DNA from 2 places in the Alteriqipengyuania lutimaris genome. Region 2 is predicted to be linked to the other one. Evidence: riboswitches for the same ligand, from Rfam matches in the RefSeq annotation. Region 2 holds a riboswitch; the other holds the start of a gene.
What was found. Region 2 has a riboswitch for cobalamin ahead of DL238_RS14410 (TonB-dependent receptor plug domain-containing protein). Riboswitches for the same ligand answer to the same signal wherever they lie in the genome.

Region 1 (11,445 bases), on a different contig from region 2:
GTCGGAGCGTGCCCTGCCAGCCCGCCATGAAGACCGCGATCTCCTCCAGCCTGCCGAGTGAACCCGCCGGTTTGGTCAGCTCCGCCTGCCGCGCGCTCGCGGCGGCGCGCCCCTTCGGATCGGGCTCGGGCAACGTGGCGAGCGCGTGCGCGAACGCGGCGGGATCGGCGAAAGCGGTCATGTCGCGACCTTTCGTTCGGGCGGCACGCGCACGATGAAGTGGCCCTTCACCCCTGCAGGCCAGTTCGCAAAAGCGACCTTGCCATGCTCGCTTTGGGCGTGATGCGCGGTGTATTCGAGGATCGCCTCGGCGCTCTCGCTGTCGGGCGCGAAGTCGCCGAGGACATACGCGATCTTGCCCGGCGCGCGCACATGCACGATGCAGTGCCGCTGACAGGCGAACAGGCACGGCATCTCTTCGATCGCGATGTCGGCATATCGTTCGCTCGCGCCCTGTGCCTCGCGCAGCGCCTGCGCGAGGCGCGCGCCGCCGCGCTGCCCGTCGTCGTCTTCGCGACGATCGGCGGACAGGCGGCAGGTGCTGCACACGACGACAGACGCGCCGCTGCTGGCAGGCGCCAGCGTCACAGCCGCGCCCTCAGGCCGACATGAACGCTGCGGCCCAGCGTGCCATATCCCTTGGCGGTGGCGTAGTCGGTGTCGAACAGGTTCTCGACCCGGCCATAGAGCACCAGCGGCCCGCTGACGTGCCATTCGCCACGCAGATCGGTCAGCAGGTAGTTGTCCAGCATGTCGCCGCCTGCCCGGTCCGTGCTTTCGCCCGAATAGCGCAGCGCGACGCTCAGCGAATGGCCCTGCCGCGCCTGATAGCCGATCGCGGCATTGGCGAGATATTGCGGCACACGCGGCAATTGCTGACCGAAGGTGGAACCCTCGGTGCGATCCTCCGCCTCGACCCAGCTGAAATTGCCGCGCGCGAAGATCGCGCCGAAGCGCGCGTCGCCCGCAAGCTCGACGCCGCGCGCGCGGGCCTGGTCGACATTGGCGTAGTAGCCAAAACGCTCAACATCGCTGCCGGGAATGAAGCATTCGGGCGGCAGCGGGCCCGGGGACGGGCAGTAGGCGAAATCGATCAGATTGTCGGTGTCGCGCTCGAAATACACCGCCGAGAACGTCACACGCTCATCCAGCAGATCTTGCTCAATCCCCGCTTCCCAGCCCTTGGCATGCTCGGGTTCGAGGTCCGCGAAACCATACTGGCTGAACAGCTGGTAGAGCGAGGGCGCCTTGAAGCCTTCGGAATAGTTCGCCCGCAGCCGCGTGCCCCCATCCCATGGCTCGAAGCTCGCGCCGGCGCCGAACACCGTGTTCTCGCCAAAGCGCGTGTGATCGTCGTAGCGCACCCCGCCATCGATCGTCAGCCCGGCGACCGGCGTGACGCGCGCCAGCGCATAAAGGCTGTTCGTGTCCGCCTGTGCGCGGGTCACCTCGACCGGCGCGGTATTGTCGCGCGGGGAGGCGGTGCGCATGCGCTGTTCCTCGCGCTCCGCCCCGAAGGAGACCTGCACCATATCGGACAGCGTCAGGTCGCCCTGATATTCGTAGCGGCGTGTGCGCCCCTGCGCGTCGAACGTCTGGTTGCGGACCGATCTCGCAGGATCGAAATTGTCGCGGTCGGTCCGGGTCTCGATGAAGGCGAGGCGGTTGATGAGCCGCCCGTCGAGCACGGTCGCGTTGATCCCAGCATAGGTCGCCCAGGTCTGCGTCACACCATAGGCAAGCGTGTCGCCCGAAGAGCCGTCGAAATCATTGCTGCCATGCGAGTAGTAGCCGCGCAGGTCTGCCGAGAGCGTGGGCGCGATCCTGGCTGTCAGAGTGCCACTGGCCGACTGGCGTTCGAACCCGTCCCGCTCGGTCCCGCTGGCGCGCGCGGAAATGCCGTCGGTGGTGAAGGTGCTGCCTGCGATCCGCCAGTCGAGCAGTTTGCCGCTGCCGCCGACGCCCGCGCGCGCATTCAGCGTGTTGCGCGATCCGCCCTCGATCGAGACACGGCCTTCGAGCGGCGCGGTGGGGCGGTTGGTGCGCACGTTGACCACGCCGCCGATGGCATTGCTGCCCCACAGGATCGACTGCGGCCCGCGCAAGATTTCGATCCGCTCGATATCGTCGGCGAACAGGTTGCCGAAATCCGCGCCGCCATCGGTGGTGGAGGCATCGGCCAGCCGCATCCCGTCGACGACGAGGACGGCCTGGCCCGCATCGGCCCCGCGTATGCGCAACGAGGTGGCGGTGCCGTAGCCGCCATTGCGGCTCAGGCTGATGCCGGGCGTGCGCACCAGCACGTCGGACACCGCGATGGGCTGGTCCTGCTCGATCCGCTCGAGGTCGAGCACGGTGACCGAGGACGACACGCGATCGGTCTCGACCGGCGTGCGGAGGGCGGAGACGACGATGGTATCGTCGGTGTCCTGCGCATGGGCGGCGGTGGAAAACGACAGAACAGCGGCGAGCGCCAGGATAGAAATACGATAGTTTTCGGGCATGAATATTCCCCAGAAGTGACACGACGCTCCGCGCGGATCGTGTCTGGGGAATGACGGGAACAGGCACCGCGAGGCGCACGCACCAGCCATCCCATCCGGCACGCGCCGCACGAGGCAATGGCTGTCGTTTCTCGAGGAAGACCCCGTTCGGCCGGCACACCCTGTCCGGACGAAGAACGACGGCGTCAGGCAGGTCTCCTGGCTCGCGGGTCGATGCCGGTCGGGCCGCCTTCTCGGGCCGCTTGCGCGCCCCAATGGCATGATGGCCGATGGCTCTCCGCTCACAGTTGCAGGGGCAGCCACGGTCTTGAACCGCGTTCCCTTTCAATCCCCTCTCGGGGAACCTGAAGCTTGACCGCCCGATATGCGGGGGCGAAGCGCGTGGCAAGCTGATTGTGCAATCGCGAAGCCTTGCCTGCGCTGCCGATCCTCCATATCAGGGGCGGCGTAACGGGTGCCCGCAAGGGCTTAATCGGGAAGTCCGCCAGGCTGGCATCGCCAGCCCAATCCGGCACTGCTCCCGCAACTGTAACCGGTGAGCGGACCGCCATCGCGCCATTGCAAGGGCATTGCGCCCTTTCGAGAAGGCGGCGGTATCGCGTCGAACCGGCAAGTCAGGAAACCGGCCCGTTGCCGTCGTTCTTCGCCCGGGCGGGATGTACCGGTCGAAAGAGGGTCCGATCCCTTGGTGGACGACACCTGTGTGTGCGTTGAAGAGGGAGGGCCGTCATCCGGCACTCGCGATCCTGTTTGTGCGCCATGGCCCCCGGTCATGGCCTTCTGTCCCGTGGCCCCTGCCTTTGCGGCTGGGCGCTCCGGGCAACGCATCGTTGCAACTTCAAGGGAGTCCAATGATGTCCGATCTATCCACCACCGCCCCGTCCGATCACGCGATCCGGCGGTTCGACATTCTCGTCTTCGCCGCGCTCGCCGCGGTCATGCTGGCGACCCGTCCGCATTCGCTGAGCGAATTCGTGCACCTGCCCGAAACCAGCCTCGCCAGCTTCCTAGTCGCCGGGTTCTACATCCGCCCGCGCCTTGCCTTCCTCGCGCTGTTCGCGCTGGCCTTCGCGATCGATCTCGCGGTGATCGGGATCGAGGGTGGCGAGAGCTTCTGCTTCACCATCGCCTACTGGATGCTGCTGCCCGCCTATTGCGTCATGTGGCTGGCGGGGCGCTTCGCCGCCGCGCGGCTCGAGGTGAAGCCCGCGCATCTGCCCGCACTGATCGCCATCGTCGCGGGCGCGGCATTCGTTTCCAACGCCTTTTCCAGCGGCGGGTTCTATGCGCTGAGCGGGCATTTCCCCGATGCGACGCTGGCCGGCTGGCTGCCGCGCCTCGAACGCTATTTCCCCGGCACGCTGATCGCCACGCTGAGCTGGACCGGCATCGCGGTGGTCGCGCATGTCACGGCGCGCAGCCTGACGGTCCAGCGCGTGCCGGACAGCACCCGGTGAGCGAGACCGACAAGGAAGAGATCGATCGCCGCCACCGTGCCCGCACCGCGAAGCGCAAGGCGGTGGTCGACAAGCGGATTGCGGCGGCGCAGGAGGACAAGGGCCTGCTGCTGGTCCTGACCGGGAACGGCAAGGGCAAGTCCTCCTCCGCCTTCGGGATGGTCGCGCGCACGCTGGGCTATGGCCACAAGGCGGCGGTGTTCCAGTTCATCAAGGGCAAGGAGGAAGTGGGCGAGCGCGCGTTTTTCGCACGCGATCCCAACATGCGCTGGGAACGCTGCGGCGAAGGCTTTACCTGGGAAACGCAAAACCGCGACCGCGATATCGCCGCCGCCCGCGCGGGGTGGGAAAAGGCGAAGGAGGCACTCGCCGATCCCTCGATCCACCTCGTGGTGCTCGACGAGCTGACCTATCTCATCACCTATCGCTATCTCTCGCTGGAAGAGATCATGCCCGCGATCGAGGCCCGGCCGCCGATGCAGCATGTCGTCATCACCGGGCGCGGCGCAAACGACGTGTTCCTGGAGGCGGCGGACACGGTCAGCGCGATCCGCGATGTGAAGCATGCCTTTCGCGCGGGGGTTCGCGCGCAGAAAGGCATCGATCTTTGACCGGCAGCGCGCGCTGCCCCGCGCTGATGGTCGCCGCGCCTGCGTCGGGGCAGGGCAAGACAACGATCACCGCCGCCCTCGCACGCCGCTACTGCGATCGTGGCCTGCGGGTGCGCGTGTTCAAGTGCGGGCCCGACTTCCTCGACCCGATGATCCTCGAGCGGGCGAGCGGGCATCCGGTCCTCTCGCTCGACCTGTTCATGGTGGGCGAGGATGATTGCCGCCGCCTGCTCTACGAGGCGGCGTGCGAGGCGGACATCATCCTTGTCGAAGGCGTCATGGGCCTGTTCGACGGCGATCCGTCGGCTGCGGATATCGCCGCCCGCTTCGGCCTCCCGGTGCTGGCGGTAATCGACGGTTCGGCCATGGCGCAAAGCTTCGGCGCGATCGTCCACGGCCTCGCCACCTACCGCAGCGATATCGCGCTGCATGGCGCGATCGCCAATCGCGTGGGAAGCGCGCGCCATGCTGCCATGCTGGAAGACAGCGTGCGCGCGCCGGTGCGCTGGCTGGGTGCAGTCGAGCGCAGCGCCGACTTCGCCTTGCCCGAACGCCATCTCGGCCTGCTGATGGCGGATGAGATTGCCGGCTTGGACGAACGGATCGCGGCCTGCGCGCGAGGGCTCCCTTCCGCAGTGGACGAGCTGCCGCCGCCGGTCACCTTTAGCCCCGGTACGAGCGAAGCCGCGCTTCCGCCATATCTCGAAGGACAACGCATGGCGATCGCCCGCGATGCCTGTTTCGCCTTCATCTATCCCGACAATCTGGCGGTGCTTCGCGAGCTGGGGGCGGACCTCCATTTCTTCTCCCCGCTTGCGGGAGACTCATTGCCCGATTGCGATGCGCTCTGGCTGCCCGGCGGCTATCCCGAACTCCATGCCCAAGCGCTGGCGAACAACCGCGCTTTCCTCGATGCGCTGCGTAGCCATCACGAACGGGGCCGGCCGATCCTCGCCGAATGCGGGGGCATGATGGTTTGCGCGCAGGAACTGCAGACGATCGACGGGCAATCGCATGGCATGGCGGGGCTGATGCCCGGCCGGACGATCATGCAATCACGCCTTGGCGGGCTCGGCCTGCAAGAGTGCCGATGGTCCGGTGGCACAATGCGCGGGCACGCATTTCACTATTCGCGAATGGAAACGCAGATGGAGCCTTTCGCGCGGTCCCGCAATCCGAATGGAGGATCCGACGAGGCAATCTACCGCCTGGGTTCGCTCCTCGCCAGCTACGTCCATCTCTATTTCCGGTCGGACCCCAACGCCTTGGCGGCAATCGTTCACGGGCATTTTTGACGACCCATCGGGCCGATAGCGCACAGCGCAGTTCCACATCGTGCGGGCCGGGCCTTCCAAGCCTACTCCCCCCTTACCTGCGGCCTGCCTACTAGCCGGCCATCGCCAGCCCCCGCGCCGCCGCCGATGAGGTGAGCGCATGCACGACACTCGACACCACTGGCTCTTTGCAAGCCAGACCATATCCGTATTGTCGGATTTCGGGTTCGCAGACGTCAGGATAGATAGAGGGATATGTCGAGGATCCCAGAGATGCTGGAAAAGGCGCGGCGGGCCGTTCTCCGTCGCGGCCTTTCACGCGAGGATGCTGACGAAATCGTGCACGAGGCTTTCATCAAGATCGATGCCTATGCGCAGGCCAGCGAAGTCCGGTCGCAGGAAGGCCTGCTCGTCTCGACGGCGATCAACCTGTCGATCGATAGCCAGCGTCGCGATGCGAGGGCACCCTTCGTCCAGCATCCCAACGTCCAGCTCGTATCCAGCAATGATCCCGATCCTGCCGATATTCTCGATGCGCGGGCGAGACTCGAGCACCTTTCGGCGGGCGTCGCGCACCTCAACGAAAGGACGCGCCGGATCCTGCTGCTGCGTCGGCTGGACAATCTGAGCTATGCCGAGATTGCCGAGCGCGAGCAGATGAGCGTCGCCGCCGTAGAGAAGCAGGTCGCTCGCGCGACTCTGAAACTCATGCAGTGGATGGAAAGCTGATGAGCCGCGGTGCGGATATTGCGAGAGGCAGGGATGCCGAAGCGGCTGCGTGGCTGGTGCGATTGGACAGCGACGCGGACGCACAATCCCGCGAAGCGCACGAAGCCTGGCTGGCTCAAGACGAAGAACACGCCCGCGCGTTCGAGAGGGCCGAAGAGGTGTGGTCCATGCTGCCCCGGGCTGCTGCGCAATCGCCTGTTGCAGCAAGCCACGGCCCCGGAAATGCCTCTGCGCCCAGGTGGGCGATGGCCGCCTGCCTCGCGCTCGTCATGCTGGCCGGCGCATTCGTCCTGACCCGGCTTCCCGGTCACCAGACCTTGCAGACTGCGCCTGGCGAGCAGGCGGTCGAACGCCTTGCCGATGGCAGCACCGCCTCGCTCGACACCATGACCCGCGTTTCGGTCGATTTCGACGACAACCGGCGGGCACTGACTCTGGACGAGGGCGAGGCCGTGTTCGACGTAGCGCACGATGCCGAGCGCCCCTTCATCGTGCGGGCCGGCACCATGCAGGTCCGGGCGGTGGGGACGCGGTTCGTGGTCCGCCATGTCGGCACCGATACGTCGGTGACCTTGCTTGAAGGCAGGATTGCCGTGTCCCGACTTGGAGAGGACGGGCGCCCGAAACCTGTCGCGATCGCGCAGGGCGGGCGCTCCCTGCGCAGCGGCGAGCGATTGCGATTGACCGTCAACGGCGGGGCACGGAGCGACCGGCGCGCGATCGAGGATGTGGCCGCCTGGCGGCGCGGGCGCGTGGTCTTCGATGACGTTCCGCTGGGCGAAGCGGTCAGCGAGTTGAACCGGTACGGAGGCGAACGGCTCGCAGTCGGTTCGGGCGTCGCGGGGCTTGCGGTATCGGGCAGCTTCTCCACCGCCGATCCCGCCAGCTTCGCCGAAGCAGTATCCGCCCTGCACAATCTTCACGTACGCGAATCCAGCCAGACGCTCGTTATCGAAAGTCCGGTGACGCAAAACTGAAAAAAAGTTTCGCGCCCCCTGTCGGTTTTGCAATGCAGCATCGTCTATGAGGCAGGGGCGGGCGGGACCGGCCCTTTTTTGAAGGGGGCCGAATTGTACCGTTCACTAACTACCTCTCTGCTTGCCATCGGTGCTGCCACGATCAGCACGGCGGCGTATGCTCAGGTTGCACCTGAAACCACCTACAGCTTCGATCTTCCGGCACAGCCGATGGGAGATGCGCTGACGTCCGTTGCCGAAAGGACGGGCACCAACGTCGTCTATAACGGACAGGATGTGGCCGGTCGCCGCGCTCCGGCCATCCGCGGTACCTTTACGGCACAGACCGCCTTCGAACGCATCCTGGCCGGTTCGGGTCTGACACTGATGCGCACCAGCAGCGGTGCTTTCGTCGTGTCCTCCGCCGCGCAGGGAAGCGCGACGAGCGGGCGCAGCGCGATTTCCGGATCGGTCACCGGGGCCAACAGCGGACGCGGGCTGGAAGGCGCGCTGGTCCGCATCGTGGAGACCGGGCAGACGACGGCGGTCGACAGCTTCGGCGATTTTCGCTTCGCGAATGTTCCGGCGGGCGACTACACGCTGGAGATATCGTTTCTAGGCTACGAAACGGTCAACCAGAGCATCAGCGTCGGTAGCGAGAAAGCTCGCAATCTGGCGATCGTGCTCGCCCAGCCCCAGTCGGAGGGCTACGAAATCCTGGTTTACGGCTCGCGCAGCGCCCGGGCCAACGCGCTCAATGTCCAGCGCACGGCCGAAAACAGTTCGGATGTCATTTCGGCGGACGATCTGGGAAACTTCACCGGCACGACCTTTGCCGAGGCCTTGCGCCGCGCGCCCGGCGTGGCCTTCCAGCGCAACAGCGTAACGGGTGATGGCACCAATGTGATCGTGCGCGGGCTGGAGCCCGACATGAACGCCGTGAAACTGAACGGGCTCAACCTGCCGGTCGGCAACGGCACGGGCCGATCGGCGGATCTATCGAACCTGCTGGCGGATTCGGTCGGGCAGATCACGATCCACAAGTCGCTCCTTCCCAGCCAGGATTCCTCGGGCACGGGCGGCCTCATCGAGATCGAGACGCTGTCTCCGCTCGATCGGCCGCGGCGCTATGCCAGCCTGCTCGTCGAAGGGGGCTTCACGCCCGACGATTTCGCGGATGATTTCCTCACCTCGGGGACGGTCTCGGGCACCTTCGGCGACAATTTCGGGCTCAGCGCCTCTGTCCAGTACCGGCAGAACAGCAACCGCTCGATCGGCTACAACGCCGGGTCGAACGGAGGGCGGCTGGCCTTCGGCACCGCGCTGCCGCTCAATGCCAACGGGCAGCCCATCACCGCACCGGAGGCGGTCGATCCGCTGGCAATCTTTCCCTTCGTGCCGGGCGACGACCGCGTCTTCCCCTCGGGCGTCAACACCACATTCTACAACAACGAGAACGAGACCTTTGCAGGTACCCTTTCCGCCGAATGGCAGGTCAGCGACGGGACGAACCTGAAGTTCGACTACCAGCACTCGCAGTCCAACTCGACCTTCTTCTCGCTCACCGACACCTTCACGACCCTGGCCGAATATGTCGTGCCGGCAGGTGGCGGCGAGGCGCAACTGATCCTGCCTCTGGACCCCGGAAACGAGGCGATCCAGCGCACGCAATCCTACAGCTACGACCCCGACGTGAAGCAGATCACGGACACGTTCAGCTTCAAGGGCCGCACCGAGGCCGGGCGCTTCACCATCAATTATCTGGCGGGCTATGCGCGCGGCACCGAAAGCCATCCGCGCCAGTTCGGGGTGCAATTGCGCATGCCCGAGGCGGATGCCACCGCCGATCTGTTCGCACCCGGGGCGATCGATCCCGTGACCGGACGCATTCTCACCGGCTTCGGCCCGCGTAGCGGGGAAGGCATCCCCCTTCCGCTGCTGAGCGATGCCGGCCGGGCGCTGATCAACGACCCGTCGGGCTTCACGATCGACAATGCGTCGGGCCAGTTCGACGACTTTTCGGGCAGCAATGATCGCTACACGGCAAGCGGATCGGTCCGTTGGACGCCGGGTGAAGGTTTCCTCAACTATCTGGAGGCCGGGGTGTTCTATGAAAACACCTCGTTCACCAGCAACCTGGTGCGCAGCCAGATCGGCGGGAACGTGCCGGTCACTTCGCTCGGGCTGGAATTCGTGCCCTCGGACCTTTCGCGCATCGGGATCGACGATGCGGGCTTTCTCGTGCTGAGCGAGGACTCAGTGCGCGATCTGGCCGACAACCTCGAAAGCTACCTCTCCACCACCGGGCTGACGATCAATCCGATCGTCCCCAATCCCGACCAGGAGAACGAGAAGACCGAAGAGGAAAATCTCGCGGCCTATGTGCAGGCACGGGTCGATATCGGCAAGCTCGAGATCGTGGGCGGGGTACGCTTCAATCGCACGAAGCTGGCGGCGACCAATCTCGTCTTCCCCGTCTACACCGGGCCGATCCTGCCGGAGAACGGCGGCGGCATCGGCAACGACCTGATCTTCCAGAACGAGTTCACCCGGCTGGTGACCGAGGAAGCGGTGGCGGAGGATTTCCTGCCGCGCGTGCTGTTCAACTACCGCGCCAGCGACGATCTCATTTTCCGGGGTGGTTATTTCCTGTCGGTGGCGCGCCCTTCGATCGGCCAGCTCTCGTCCGAAACGCGGATCGCCTTCATCAACTTCCCGATTCCCGGCCCGGAGGGTGTGAAACCGATCCTCCAGATCAACAGCGGCAACCCCAACCTGAAGCCTGCGAAGACCGACAATTTCGACATCAGCGCCGAGTATTATTCGGGCATCGGCATCTTCAAGCTGAGCGGGTTCTACAAGCGGATCGACAATCTGCTGCAGACCAACATAACCAACGGCCCCGCCGTGCTGGATGCGATCACGCTGCCCGATTACCCCTATTTCAACGGGCCCCCCTATTTCGATCCCGCCAACCCGAACTCGGTCTTCATCACGGGCGGCACGCCCGTGAACAGCGACGATGTGGCCGAATTGTGGGGGGTCGAGGCGCAGGCGGAGCGCCGTTTCGACTTCCTGCCCGGTATCTGGGGCGGCTTCGGCGTGTACCTCAACTACACCTATACCCAGAGTTCGCGCACCGACCGTTATACCTATGCCTACGAACCTGCGCCGGACATTGTGTATGAATTCACCGGCCTGCCGTTCGTGGAGCAGCCCCAGCATTCGGGCACCGCGGCGCTGACCTATGCCAAGTACGATATCGATGCGAACCTGACCTACGGCTACCAGTCGCGTGCGCTGGCGCTGTTCCGTCCGCGCGGTCTCAGCGATTACAGCGAGGCGGCCGAAACGCTCGATTTCCGCATCGCCTATTACCTGCGCCCGGACTTTGCCAACCTGCGGATATTCTTCGAGGCGAACGACTTGCTGAACGGCACCGGCGATCCCGATGTTGCCTACAGCTTCGGCGGGGAAATGGGCGTGCCGCGGTACTACAACCGCGCCACCTACCTCGGCGGCCGCCGCTTCAAACTGGGCGTCTCCGTCACTTTTTGACCCTCGCCGATCGCAAGCAAACCTCCCGTCGCCCGCCAACGTGCCTCCATTGCGGCACGTTGGCGGGGGGCTGAACCGAAAGCACCCCCGATGAAATCTTCCATTCTCGCGCTGCCGCTCGCTGCCATAGCCATCGCTGCCATGTCGCCGCAGGCGGCCACCGCCCAGCCGACCGTCGAATCCGTTCAGAAGCAGGACGAAATCCCGTTCGAGCAGTTCACTCTGCCCAACGGCCTGCGTGTCGTCGTGCACGAGGACCACAGCGTGCCCAAGGTGGCGGTCGCGGTCTGGTATCATGTCGGGTCGATGAACGAACCCGATGGCAAGTCCGGCTATGCCCACCTGTTCGAGCATCT
Region 2 (11,445 bases):
TCGACGCGGCGGAGGGGTCGTGGCTGTAATGCGACACAGCCGCCAGCTTGCCCGGCGCGATCTCGGCCAGGATCGCATCGCTGCACGGATTGAGGCTCACGATGCGCAAGCCGTCTTGCTCGCGCGGCTCCGGCGAGGGAGCACACCCCGCCAGAGCGCACGCGATCATGCCGCTCAGCAATGGCGCGGCGCGCATTGCTACAGCCCCACGCGGATCCCGGCGAAGGCCCCGCGCGGCGCCTGGTTGTAGCCGGCGGCGGTTTGGTACTCCTCGTCGAACAGGTTCTCGACCCGCCCGAAGACCTCGACCGGCCGCTCGCCCGCGATCAGCCCCAGCGGCACGCTCACGCGCAGGTCGAACACGGTGTAGCCATCCAGAAGCACGTTGTTGCCCGCATCGTCGAACGCCTCGCCCACGATCCGCAGATCGCCGCCGATGACGGGCGCGCCGATGGTTTCGGGCAGCGGCGCCCAGTCGAGCGACAGCGTGCCCGCGTGTTCGGGGCGCCGGGCCAGCCGGTTGCCGAAATTGGCGGTGCCATCGCTGCGATTTTCGGCCTCGGTATAGGCATAGGCGGCGCGCAGCCGCAGACCCTCGACCGGCGATGCGCCCGCTTCCACCTCGATCCCGCGCGCCCGCGCCTGCGTCACATTGTCGTAGGTGCCGAAGGGCCGGTTTTCGCAGATGCCGGTCTGGTCCGGACAGCCAATAAAGGCGATCAGGTTCTCGCTGTCGCGCTGGAAGGCGGTGACGCTGGCATAGAACGGCGAAATCCGCGTCCCGTAGGCGAGCCCCAGATCGTAGCTGGTGCTTTCTTCGGGCTGGAGCGCCGCGTTGCCGTAGTCGGAGAAGAGCTGGTACAGCGAAGGCGCCTTGAAACCTTCGCCCACGCTCGCGCGCAGGCGCAGGTCGGGCACGATCTCGTAGGTGAAGTCGCCGCCGAAGCTCGTCGCTCCGCCGAAATCCTCATGTTCGTCCTGCCGCAGGCCGAGATGGCCGGAAATGCCGCGGAATTCGATCCCGAGCTGCGCGTAGGCCCCGAAGATCGAGGTTTGGGCGTCGCTGACCGCCCCGTACGACGTGCTCTCGTAGTCGGACCAGAGGTTCTCGGCCCCGAAATTGACGATCAGCGGACCGATCGGCCGCCATTCGCCGCGCAGTTCGACCCGTTCGGAACCCCCGTCGCTTTCGAACGTCGGGTCGAGCCCTGAGCCGGGCAGGTTCGCGCGCTCGATATCGGATACCGAATAGGCCCCGCGCAGGTAGAGCGGCCCGCCGTCGTAGAGCGCGCCGACCACGCCCGAAAGCTGGCGCGTCTCCTGCACCTCGGGCGTGTCGCCGAGGGTGAAGCTGGGCGCAGGGAAGCCATCGATTTCGAGCGTGCCGTCGGCATAGCGGCCGCTCGCGAAGATTTCGAACGTGCGGCTGAGATAGGCGCGCCCGCGCAGGTTGTAGGCCTGCTGGCGGAAACCGTCGGGCTCGGTCCCGCTGGCGGCGGCCGAGAAACCGTCGGTCGTCAGGTAGCTCGCCGATCCGCCGAGAAAGCCGATATCGCCCGCAATGCCGCCTTCCACGCTGGTGGAAACGGTCTCGCGCGAGCCCGCCTCGACCGAGCCGGCGAGGCCCGTGCGCTCGAAAGTAGAGGCGACGAGCACCCCGGCGAGCGCATCCGCGCCCCAGATCACGGAGTTGGAGCCGCGCAGCAGTTCGACCTTGGCAAGGTTGCTGCTGGTCAGCGTGCCGAAGTCGAAACCGCCAGCGGGCGCGGCGGTATCGGCCACCCGCACGCCGTCGATCAGCACCAGCAACTGGTCGTTGCTCGCGCCGCGCACCGATACGCCGGTCGTCGCGCCCAGCCCGCCGGTGCGGTTGATGGTGACGCCGGGCACGCGCTGGAGCACGCGGGTGAAGTCGGGGCCCTGGATGTCGGCGATTTCCTCCGCCCCGATCACGGTCACGGGCTGGCCTGTATCCTCGACCTCGCTCGGGCTGCCGGTGACGGTGATCGTCGTGGCTTCGTCGTCGAGGGTGTAGGCTTCGGACGCCAGAACCGGATCGCCCCCGCCCTGCTGCACGTCGTCCTGCTGCACGTCGTCCTGAGCAAGCGCCGGTGTGGCCAGCCCCAGGATCGAGCACCCGAGAAACAGAAATTTACGCATGTCTTCTCCATCACAAGCCTTGCTGTCGCTCATGACGGAAGGCGTCGGACGCATTGCGACACCCTTCCTCCGCTGCCCTCGGTACACCCCGCCCGTGGCCGAACGACGTATCGCAGGCAGGTCTCCTGGCTCCCGGATCGTCGCGGCTCCCCCCACCTTCCCGTTCCCGCGCCGAAGCGTCGAGGGACAGTGGCGTTTTGGGCGGACCGCTCCCCGGTCACAGTTGCGGGGGCAGCCGGGGCTTGTCCGCTCCGCTATTCGCGGTCCGGCTCCCCGTTCCCTCTTAGGCGGGCGGGCCATCCGCCCACCCACACCTGCAATACGCGGGCGGCCGTAGGCGCATTCACGCAGGCGGGCAACACCGCTCTTTCGAGCCGTTGGACAAGTTAGCTGGGCGTTAACCAGATTGCTTTACCTGTAGGTACGATATGTCCCGTAATGTAACCGTGCGGTCAGTCCCAGGCGCGCCCCAACCCCTATCGTCTTAGACTGACCGTATCTTTTCCGCTTCAGTCAGGATTGCTTTGCCCCAGGCCTCCCGCCCGACACCACCGGCCGCGCGTTCGCCGAGAACCCGTAGGCCATGGCGCGGGATTGCGGTGCTGGTGGGTGCCATCACGCTCCCCGCGATGGGCGCGCAGGCCGAGTGGCGCATGCAGCAGGTCGCCCCGCAGGCGAGCGAGATCGTGGCGAATGCACAGATCGAACCGCTCGAGAGCGAGCGGGCGGGCGCGACCTTCCCCGGCTCCGCGCTCTATTTCCTCGCCGATCCCCCCGCTGCGGCCAGCTTTGCCAATGTCGCGGTCGACACACCGGGCGCGGTCAATCCGATCGCGGCGTGGAACGGCGATCCCGATGCGGCGATCGCGATCGAGACGGCGGGGCCGGCCGCACGCGGCTTCGTCAGCCGCGGTACCGGGATCGACAAGGCGCGCGCGCTCGATTGCCTTGCCAAGGCGGTCTATTACGAGGCCGCGAGCGAGAGCGAGGGCGGCCAGCGCGCGGTGGCGCAGGTGGTGCTCAACCGCGTGAGCCATCCGGCCTATCCCAGGACCGTGTGCGGCGTCGTCTACCAGGGATCGCAGCGGCGCACCGGCTGCCAGTTCACTTTCACCTGCGATGGGTCGCTGAACCGCAAGCCTTCGGCGACGCACTGGGCACGCGCGCTCTCGGTGGCGCGCCGTGCGCTCTCGGGCGAGGTCTATGGGCCGGTCGGCCTCGCGACCCATTATCACACGACCTGGGTGAATCCCTACTGGGCGCCCAGCCTCGCGCATATCGGCACGATCGGTGCGCACCGCTTCTACCGCTGGCCGGGCGCCGCCAGCCGCCCCGCGGCCTTCAGCGATTTCTACTCCGGCGGCGAACCTTCGCCCTCGCCCGCACGCGCGGCCCAGGCCAGCGATCCCGCACCCGATCCGGTGGAAGTCGCGCGGGACTATGCAAGCGCGGGCGCAGCGCGCGAGCCGGCATCGGCATCGGCACCGTCCTACACCGTGGCTGCCGGAGCGAACGGCAGGCAACCAGACCCGGCCGCCGGCCGCACGCAGCCCGATCGCCCGCAACCCGCGACCGAGGGACCGGGCAGCGTCCGGCCGGAATATGCCAATAGCGGGCAGTGGATTTCCCGCCCGCAATAAGGCCGCGAGGGCGCGTCCGACCCGGCCCGGCTCGCGGGACGAGGTTAATTGCGCTAAACCTTGATTATCCGCATAAAATTCACGCTGTGTACCTACCGCTGAAGGGACAGCGAACACACGTTCAAGGATTGTCCCATACATGAGTCGCGGCCTCGCCCCCACGCGTCCTTCCTACCGGCTCTCTTACTCCGGCGCCCTGCCCGTACGCATCCCGGAAGCCGCCAACGACAATGTCGCGCCGGGTCGCACCGCGCAGAGCGAGGGCGAGCTGCGCGCTGCGCTCGACCATTTCGCGCGCCACCACCTCAACGCCGCGCACGACGCCTACGAGCGCGCCAATCATGCGCTGGCAAAAGGGGACCAGACCGATTTCCACTACTGGGCGGACGTCTGCCGCGCGCTCGATCGCCGTCTGGCGGGCACCCTCGCCAGCGGAAGAGACGGCCAGCCCTGAGACATCCAGGGCCCCCGCCGACCGCATTCGGCTCCGGTTTTGGGTGCGAGGGAGTGGTAACGCTCCCGTTAAGCAATTCGTGACGGTTACTGCTTAGTCCGGTGTCCACGATGATGCCCGGAGATATCCGTCGAGCCTACAGGATGCTTCTTCGCCGATTGTCCGGCGACGAGATGAGCGAACGCGCGCGCCGTGTGCTCGTCACGACGCTCTACACGCACCCCTTCAGCCTCGCGAGCGGCGCGGTCATCGGCACTCTGATCGGCGTCTTCCTCGCGATTAACGTTCCCGAACCGCCGGTGATCGCCTGCGTGGTGGTGTTCTCGCTGGTGGGGATCGCCCGCGTGTGGTCCTCGCTCCGGCTGGTGAAGACCGACGACACGTCGACCCACGCGCTCGAATTCTGGTTCGAGATCGGCGCGTTCTCCTACGCCCTGCTGTTCGGCGTGATCGGCGCGATGGCGCTGGTGTACGATACACCGACCCACGTCGCCGTGGTCGTCGTCGTCAATGCGGTCGGTTACGGCATGGCCATCACCGCACGCAACGCCGGCCGGCCCGAGATCGCGCTGGGCCAGATGACCCTGGCGTTCCTGCCCATGTTCATCGTGTCGCTGTGGATCGGAACCTTCCCGCTCTACGTGCTCGCGCTGACCATGTTGCTGGTCGCCCCCACCATGGCGCTGGTGACGCTCAACGTCGCGCGGCTGCTGCGCACCTCGATCTCGGAAGCGGAGACCAGCGAGCGGCTGGCACGCAAGATGGAGGTCGTGGCGCACACCGATGTCGTCACCGGCCTGCACAACCGTGCGGGGCTGAACGACATGCTGGTCAACCAGCTGATGAAGTCCGATCCGAACCGCCCGATGGCGCTGTTCTGGATGGATCTCGACCGGTTCAAGGAGGTCAACGACCTGCTCGGCCACCAGATCGGCGACCGCGTGCTGTCCGAAATCGCGCGGCGCCTGCGCGACGGCCTGCCCGAAGATGCGGGGATCGCGCGCTTCGGCGGCGACGAATTCGTGTTCTTCTGCAACGTCGAAAGCCGCAAGCAGAGCGAAACGCTGGCGAACCGCATCCTCGAGCAGATCATGCGCCCCATGCGCCTCGACGGAGAGCGGCTGGAAATTAGCGGCTCGCTGGGGATCGCGCTGATGCCCGAGGACGGCACCGATGCCGACCGCCTGATGCAGGCCGCCGACCTCGCGCTGTTCTACGCCAAGAAGGAAGCGCGCGGGCGCTATCGCTATTTCGACCCCGCGATGACGCGCGAACTTGCGAGCCGCCGCGAGATCGAGGCGGAGCTGCGCCTCGCGATCAAGCGCGACGAGCTGTCGCTGTTCTTCCAGCCGGTCGTGGACCTCAAGACCGGCCACATCCGTTCCTTCGAGGCGCTGCTGCGCTGGTTCCACCCGGTGAAGGGCGAACTGCGCCCGGCCGAGTTCATCCCCGTCGCGGAAGAGACCGGCGTCATCGTGACGCTTGGCAACTGGATCACGCGGCAGGCCGCGCTCGCCTGCGCGCAGTGGCCCGAGCATGTCAGCGTCGCGGTCAACCTCTCCCCGCTGCAGATCAAGGCGCCCGGCGCGGTGCTGGCGATCGAATCCGCCCTGCGCGAGGCACAGCTGGATCCCAGCCGGCTCGAGCTCGAAGTGACCGAAAGCCTGTTCGTAGAAGACAGCGAGCAGACCGCCGCCTTCATCAGCGAGCTGTCGGCCAAGGGCGTGCGCTTCGCACTCGACGATTTCGGCACCGGCTATTCCTCGCTGTCCTACATTCACAAATATCCCTTCTCCAAGATCAAGGTCGATCGCTGCTTCGTGTCGGGCGACGACGTGGGCCCGCGGGCGCACGCGATCATCCGCGCCGTCGCGGCCATGGGCCACCAGCTCGACATGGAAATCGTCGCCGAAGGGATCGAGGAGCAGGAGCAGGTCGAGTCCGTGCGCGATGCGGGATGCACGCTGGGCCAGGGCTATTTCTTCAGCCGCGCCGTGCCCGATTACCTCGCCGCCATGCTGCTGGCGCAGGATCGCGACGGCGACGGGCTGCGCGCGGCGTAGGACGAACATCGCTCTTGCGAAGCATTATCTAAACCGCCGCAAAACATCGCTTTTTGCCGGTTGCAATCCCCCACGCCCAAGCCTAGGTCCTCTCGCGATAAAGGCGGCCTTTCGCGCATCTTCACCCCGGGGACGCCGGTGAAGCACGATCTGGCCTGCATCCCTTGGTGATTGCCCCGGGCGTCCCGGGCGATGGAAGGACCGACAGACACCCATGGCCAATTCCGCAGGACGCAAGAAGATCGCGCTCATCGGCTCCGGCATGATCGGAGGCACCCTCGCCCATCTCGCGGCGAAGAAGGAAATGGGCGACATCGTCCTGTTCGACATCGCCGAGGGCATGCCGCAGGGCAAGGCGCTGGACCTCAGCCAGTGCGGTCCGGTCGAAGGCTTCGACGCCAAGATCACCGGTTCGAACGACTATGCCGACATCGCCGGTGCCGACGTGATCATCGTCACCGCAGGCGTGCCGCGCAAGCCGGGCATGAGCCGCGACGACCTGCTCGGCATCAACCTCAAGGTGATGAAGGCGGTCGGCGAAGGCATCAAGAACAACGCGCCCGACGCATTCGTGATCTGCATCACCAACCCGCTCGACGCGATGGTCTGGGCGCTGCGCGAATTCTCCGGCCTGCCGCACAACAAGGTGGTCGGCATGGCCGGCGTGCTCGACTCGGCGCGCTTCGCGACCTTCCTTGCATGGGAATTCGACGTTTCGGTGAAGGACGTGAACGCCTTCGTGCTCGGCGGCCACGGCGACACCATGGTGCCCGTCACCAGCTACACCACGATCAACGGCATCCCGGTCAACGACTTCGCCAAGATCAAGGGCGTCGATCAGGGCCGCATCGATGAAATCGTCGACCGCACCCGCAAGGGCGGCGGCGAGATCGTCGGCCTGCTCGGCAATGGCTCGGCCTATTACGCGCCAGCAACCAGCGCGATTTCGATGGCCGAAGCCTATCTCGGCGACCAGAAGCGCATCCTGCCCTGCGCCAGCTATGTCGAAGGCAAGTACGGCCTCGACGGCCTCTACGTGGGCGTCCCCACCGTGATCGGCGCGGGCGGCACCGAAGAAGTGATCGAGATCGAGCTTTCGGAAGAAGAGAAGAAGAATCTCAAGGTCAGCACCGACGCGGTCGAGGAACTGCTCGAAGCGTGCAAGGGGCTGGACGAGAGCCTGAAGTGATCCGCACCGGTCTTTTTTGCGCCGCCTTAGCAGTCGCGTCCTGCGCCAACGCACAGCTTCCGGTGGTTTCGCCCGAAGCTGCGGTGGCCGCAGCGCGCGACTGCGCGGAGGCTACCACGGGCGGTGCGATAGATACCCAAGCGCTCGAAGCTCAGGGTTGGTCAGCGGCGAAAATCCGGGCGGAGGGCGAAACGATCGAAACGCCGCTCAGGATTTTTGGCAAGGCCGGTGACAGCCCCATGATGTTGATTTCGCCTTTGACAGACGGATCGCCTGAAGGTTGCGTGCTGACTGGCTCGCTTCAACGCTTGGCAGACTTCGAAGCCATCAGTGCAGCCTTCGAAAATGCGTTCGAAGCTACCGGGAAAAAGGCGGACGACCGCTATTTCCGTATCGGTAAAGACATAGCGATCCTGAGCCCGACCGGATCGCGCACAGAGCCATCATTCCGCGTTGCGGTACTCGAATTGGGAGATTCCGAATGAGCATCCTCGTAGACAAGAATACCAAGGTCATCACCCAGGGGATGACCGGCGATACCGGCACCTTCCACACGCAGCAGGCGCTCGATTACGGGACGCAGATGGTTGCGGGCGTGACGCCGGGCAAAGGCGGCACGACGCACCTCGGCCTGCCCAATTTCAACACGGTGAAGGAAGCCGTGGCGGAAACCGGCGCGACTGCCAGCGTGATCTACGTGCCGCCGCCCTTCGCCGCCGACGCGATCTGCGAAGCGATCGATGCGGGCGTCGAACTGATCGTCACGATCACCGAAGGCATCCCCGTGCTCGACATGGTGCGCGCCAAGGCCGCGCTGCGCGGTAGCAACTCGCGCCTGATCGGCCCGAACTGCCCCGGCGTGCTGACGCCCGGCGAGTGCAAGATCGGCATCATGCCCGGCTCGATCTTCTCCAAGGGAACCGTGGGCGTCGTCTCGCGCTCGGGCACACTGACCTACGAAGCCGTCCACCAGACGACGAATGCGGGCCTCGGCCAGTCGACCGCGGTCGGCATCGGCGGCGATCCCGTCAACGGCACCAACTTCATCGACGTGCTCGACCTGTTCCTCGACGATCCGGAAACCGAGAGCATCATCATGATCGGCGAGATCGGCGGCAGTGCCGAGGAAGAAGCCGCCCAGTTCCTCGCGGACCAGAAGAAGCAGGGTCGCTGGAAGCCGACCGTCGGCTTCATCGCGGGCCGCACGGCGCCTCCGGGCCGCCGCATGGGCCATGCCGGTGCGATCGTTTCGGGCGGCGAAGGCGGCGCGGACGACAAGATCGCGGCAATGGAGCGCGCGGGCATTCGCGTGGCGGATTCGCCCAGCGAGCTCGGCACGACGCTCGCCGCGCTCCTCAAAGAGCCGGCATAAGCGTCTATAATGAGCCCCGGCGAGAGCCGGGGTTCGTCCCGCGTCGGAGGAACGGTTGGCAGAGGGCTTCGTCTACTTACTGACCGGGCATGAAATGCCATTGGATTGCCGCACAGGTTTTGCGGCGCACAGGTGAGTTGGATGGGTAACGAAAACCAGTCATTTCTGCCGGAACTCGGCGATCAGGAAGGTCCGCAGAAAGGTCCGAGCTGGGCGAATCCCCGCTGGCCGCTGACCGATCTGGGCAGCGAAGCCGACCTGACGCAGGCGCTCGACCCGACCGCGATGAAGGCGGCGGTGAAGAAGGCGGCGGACAAGGCGGGCAAGCCGGTCGACCAGGCCAGCGTGACGCAGGCCGCGGAAAACGCGATCCGCGCCATGCTGCTGATCCGCACCTTCCGCGTGCGCGGGCACCTCGCGTCCGATCTGGACCCGCTGGGCCTGTCCAAGCGCGAACTGCCCGAAGACCTGAAGCTCGAATGGCACTTCCCGCCCGAGGCGATGGATCAGGAGATCTACGTCGGCGGCAATCTGGGCATGGAGTGGACCACTCCGCGAGAGCTCTACCAGGTGCTCAAGGCCAATTACTGCGGCAAGGTCGGCCTCGAATACATGCATATCTCGGACGTGGAGGAGCGCCGCTTCCTCCAGGACCGGATCGAGGGGCCCGAAGAGGTCATCCAGTTCACGCCCGAGGGCAAGCGCGCGATCCTTTCCGCCGTGATCCGGGGCGAGGAGTTCGAGAACTTCCTCGGCAAGAAATACGTCGGCACCAAGCGCTTCGGCCTCGATGGCGGCGAGGGGATGATCCCCGCGCTGGAGGCGGTCATCAAGTACGGCGGCCAGATGGGCGTGCGCGAGATCATCTACGGCATGGCGCACCGCGGGCGGCTGAACGTCCTCGCCAACGTGATGGCCAAGCCTTATCGCGTGATCTTCCACGAATTCTCGGGCGGCAGCGCCAATCCCGAGGATGTCGGCGGGTCGGGCGACGTGAAATATCACCTCGGTACCAGCACCGATCGCGAATTCGACGGCATTGCCGTGCACATGAGCCTGGTGCCCAACCCCAGCCACCTCGAAGCGGTCGACCCCGTGGTGCTCGGCAAGGCGCGCGCGCAGCAGGCAATCCGCGACGACCTTAAGCGGCACGAGCAGGTGCTGCCCGTGCTGATCCACGGCGATGCGGCCTTCGCGGGCCAGGGCATCGTGTGGGAGACGCTGAGCTTCTCCGGCATTCCCGGCTACAACACCGGCGGCGTCATACACTTCATCATCAACAACCAGATCGGCTTCACCACCAGCCCCAAGTTCGCGCGCAGCTCGCCCTATCCCAGCGACGTGGCGAAGGGCGTCCAGGCGCCGATCCTGCACGTGAACGGCGACGATCCCGAAGCGGTCACCTTCGCCTGCAAGCTGGCGATCGAATATCGCCAGAAATTCGGTCGCGATATCGTGATCGACATGTGGTGCTATCGCCGCTTCGGCCACAACGAAGGCGACGAGCCGAGCTTCACCCAGCCTCAGATGTACGATGCGATCAAGAAGCATCGCAAGATCAGCGTGATCTACTCGGATCGCCTGCTGCAGGACGGCGTGATCGACGATGGCTTCGTCGAAGGCCAGCGCGAGGAATTCACGACCCACCTGCAGGAGGAATTCGAGGCGGGGCAGAACTACCAGCCCAACGAGGCCGACTGGTTCGGTGGCCGCTGGGCGGGCCTCAACAAGCCGGCGGACCCCGAAACGGCGCGGCGCGGCGTCGAGACCGCAATTCCCAAGAAGCTGTTCGACAGCCTTGGACGCACGCTCACCACCGTGCCCGACGAGATCACGATCCACCGCACGCTCGGCCGCGTGCTCGATGCCAAGCGCAAGATGTTCGACGATGGCGAGGGCCTGGACTGGGCGACCGCCGAGGCGCTGGCCTTCGGCAGCCTCGCCACCGAAGGCTACAACGTGCGCCTGTCGGGCCAGGATTCCGGCCGCGGCACCTTCAGCCAGCGGCACGCCGTGTGGCACGACCAGAAGGAAGAGGGGAAGCAATACGTCCCGCTCGCCACGCTGCCGCACGGCAAGTTCGAAGTCTACGACAGCCCGCTGTCCGAATATGGCGTGCTCGGCTTCGAATACGGCTTCGCGCTCGCCGATCCGAAAACGCTGGTTCTGTGGGAAGCGCAATTCGGCGATTTCGCCAATGGCGCGCAGATCATCATCGACCAGTTCATCGCCAGCGGCGAGGTCAAATGGCTGCGCGCCAACGGTCTCGTGATGCTGCTGCCGCATGGCTATGAGGGCCAGGGGCCCGAGCACAGCTCGGCACGGCTCGAACGCTTCCTGCAATTGTGCGCGAACGACAATATCCAGGTGTGCAACATCACCATGCCGCACAACTACTTTCATGTGCTGCGCCGGCAGATGCTGCGTCCGTTCCGCAAGCCGCTGATCATCATGACGCCCAAGAGCCTGCTGCGTCATCCGATGGCGAAGAGCGGCGCAGAGCAGTTTATGGGCGACAACCAGTTCAAGCGGATCCTGTCGGACCCGTCGATGGAGCCGGACAGCGC

Region 1: another riboswitch for cobalamin. It lies ahead of DL238_RS07050 (TonB-dependent receptor plug domain-containing protein); the one in region 2 lies ahead of DL238_RS14410 (TonB-dependent receptor plug domain-containing protein).

Annotation. Positions count from the first base shown of each region.
Region 1 covers NZ_QRBB01000001.1:1,471,439-1,482,883, forward strand. Annotated here, with positions in the region: gene cobT (nicotinate-nucleotide--dimethylbenzimidazole phosphoribosyltransferase) at 1-181, opposite strand, end outside; gene DL238_RS07045 (DUF1636 domain-containing protein) at 178-588, opposite strand; gene DL238_RS07050 (TonB-dependent receptor plug domain-containing protein) at 585-2,504, opposite strand; cobalamin riboswitch at 2,676-2,867, opposite strand; cobalamin riboswitch at 2,940-3,149, shown strand; gene DL238_RS07055 (hypothetical protein) at 3,359-3,961, shown strand; gene cobO (cob(I)yrinic acid a,c-diamide adenosyltransferase) at 3,958-4,572, shown strand; gene DL238_RS07065 (cobyrinate a,c-diamide synthase) at 4,569-5,867, shown strand; gene DL238_RS07070 (RNA polymerase sigma factor) at 6,102-6,575, shown strand; gene DL238_RS07075 (FecR family protein) at 6,575-7,552, shown strand; gene DL238_RS07080 (TonB-dependent receptor) at 7,646-11,089, shown strand; gene DL238_RS07085 (M16 family metallopeptidase) at 11,180-11,445, shown strand, end outside.
Region 2 covers NZ_QRBB01000002.1:248,766-260,210, forward strand. Annotated here, with positions in the region: gene DL238_RS14405 (ABC transporter substrate-binding protein) at 1-100, opposite strand, end outside; gene DL238_RS14410 (TonB-dependent receptor plug domain-containing protein) at 199-2,160, opposite strand; cobalamin riboswitch at 2,259-2,493, opposite strand; gene DL238_RS14415 (cell wall hydrolase) at 2,760-3,800, shown strand; gene DL238_RS16420 (hypothetical protein) at 3,940-4,254, shown strand; gene DL238_RS14425 (putative bifunctional diguanylate cyclase/phosphodiesterase) at 4,428-6,317, shown strand; gene mdh (malate dehydrogenase) at 6,532-7,506, shown strand; gene DL238_RS14435 (hypothetical protein) at 7,503-7,991, shown strand; gene sucD (succinate--CoA ligase subunit alpha) at 7,988-8,878, shown strand; gene DL238_RS14445 (2-oxoglutarate dehydrogenase E1 component) at 9,020-11,445, shown strand, end outside.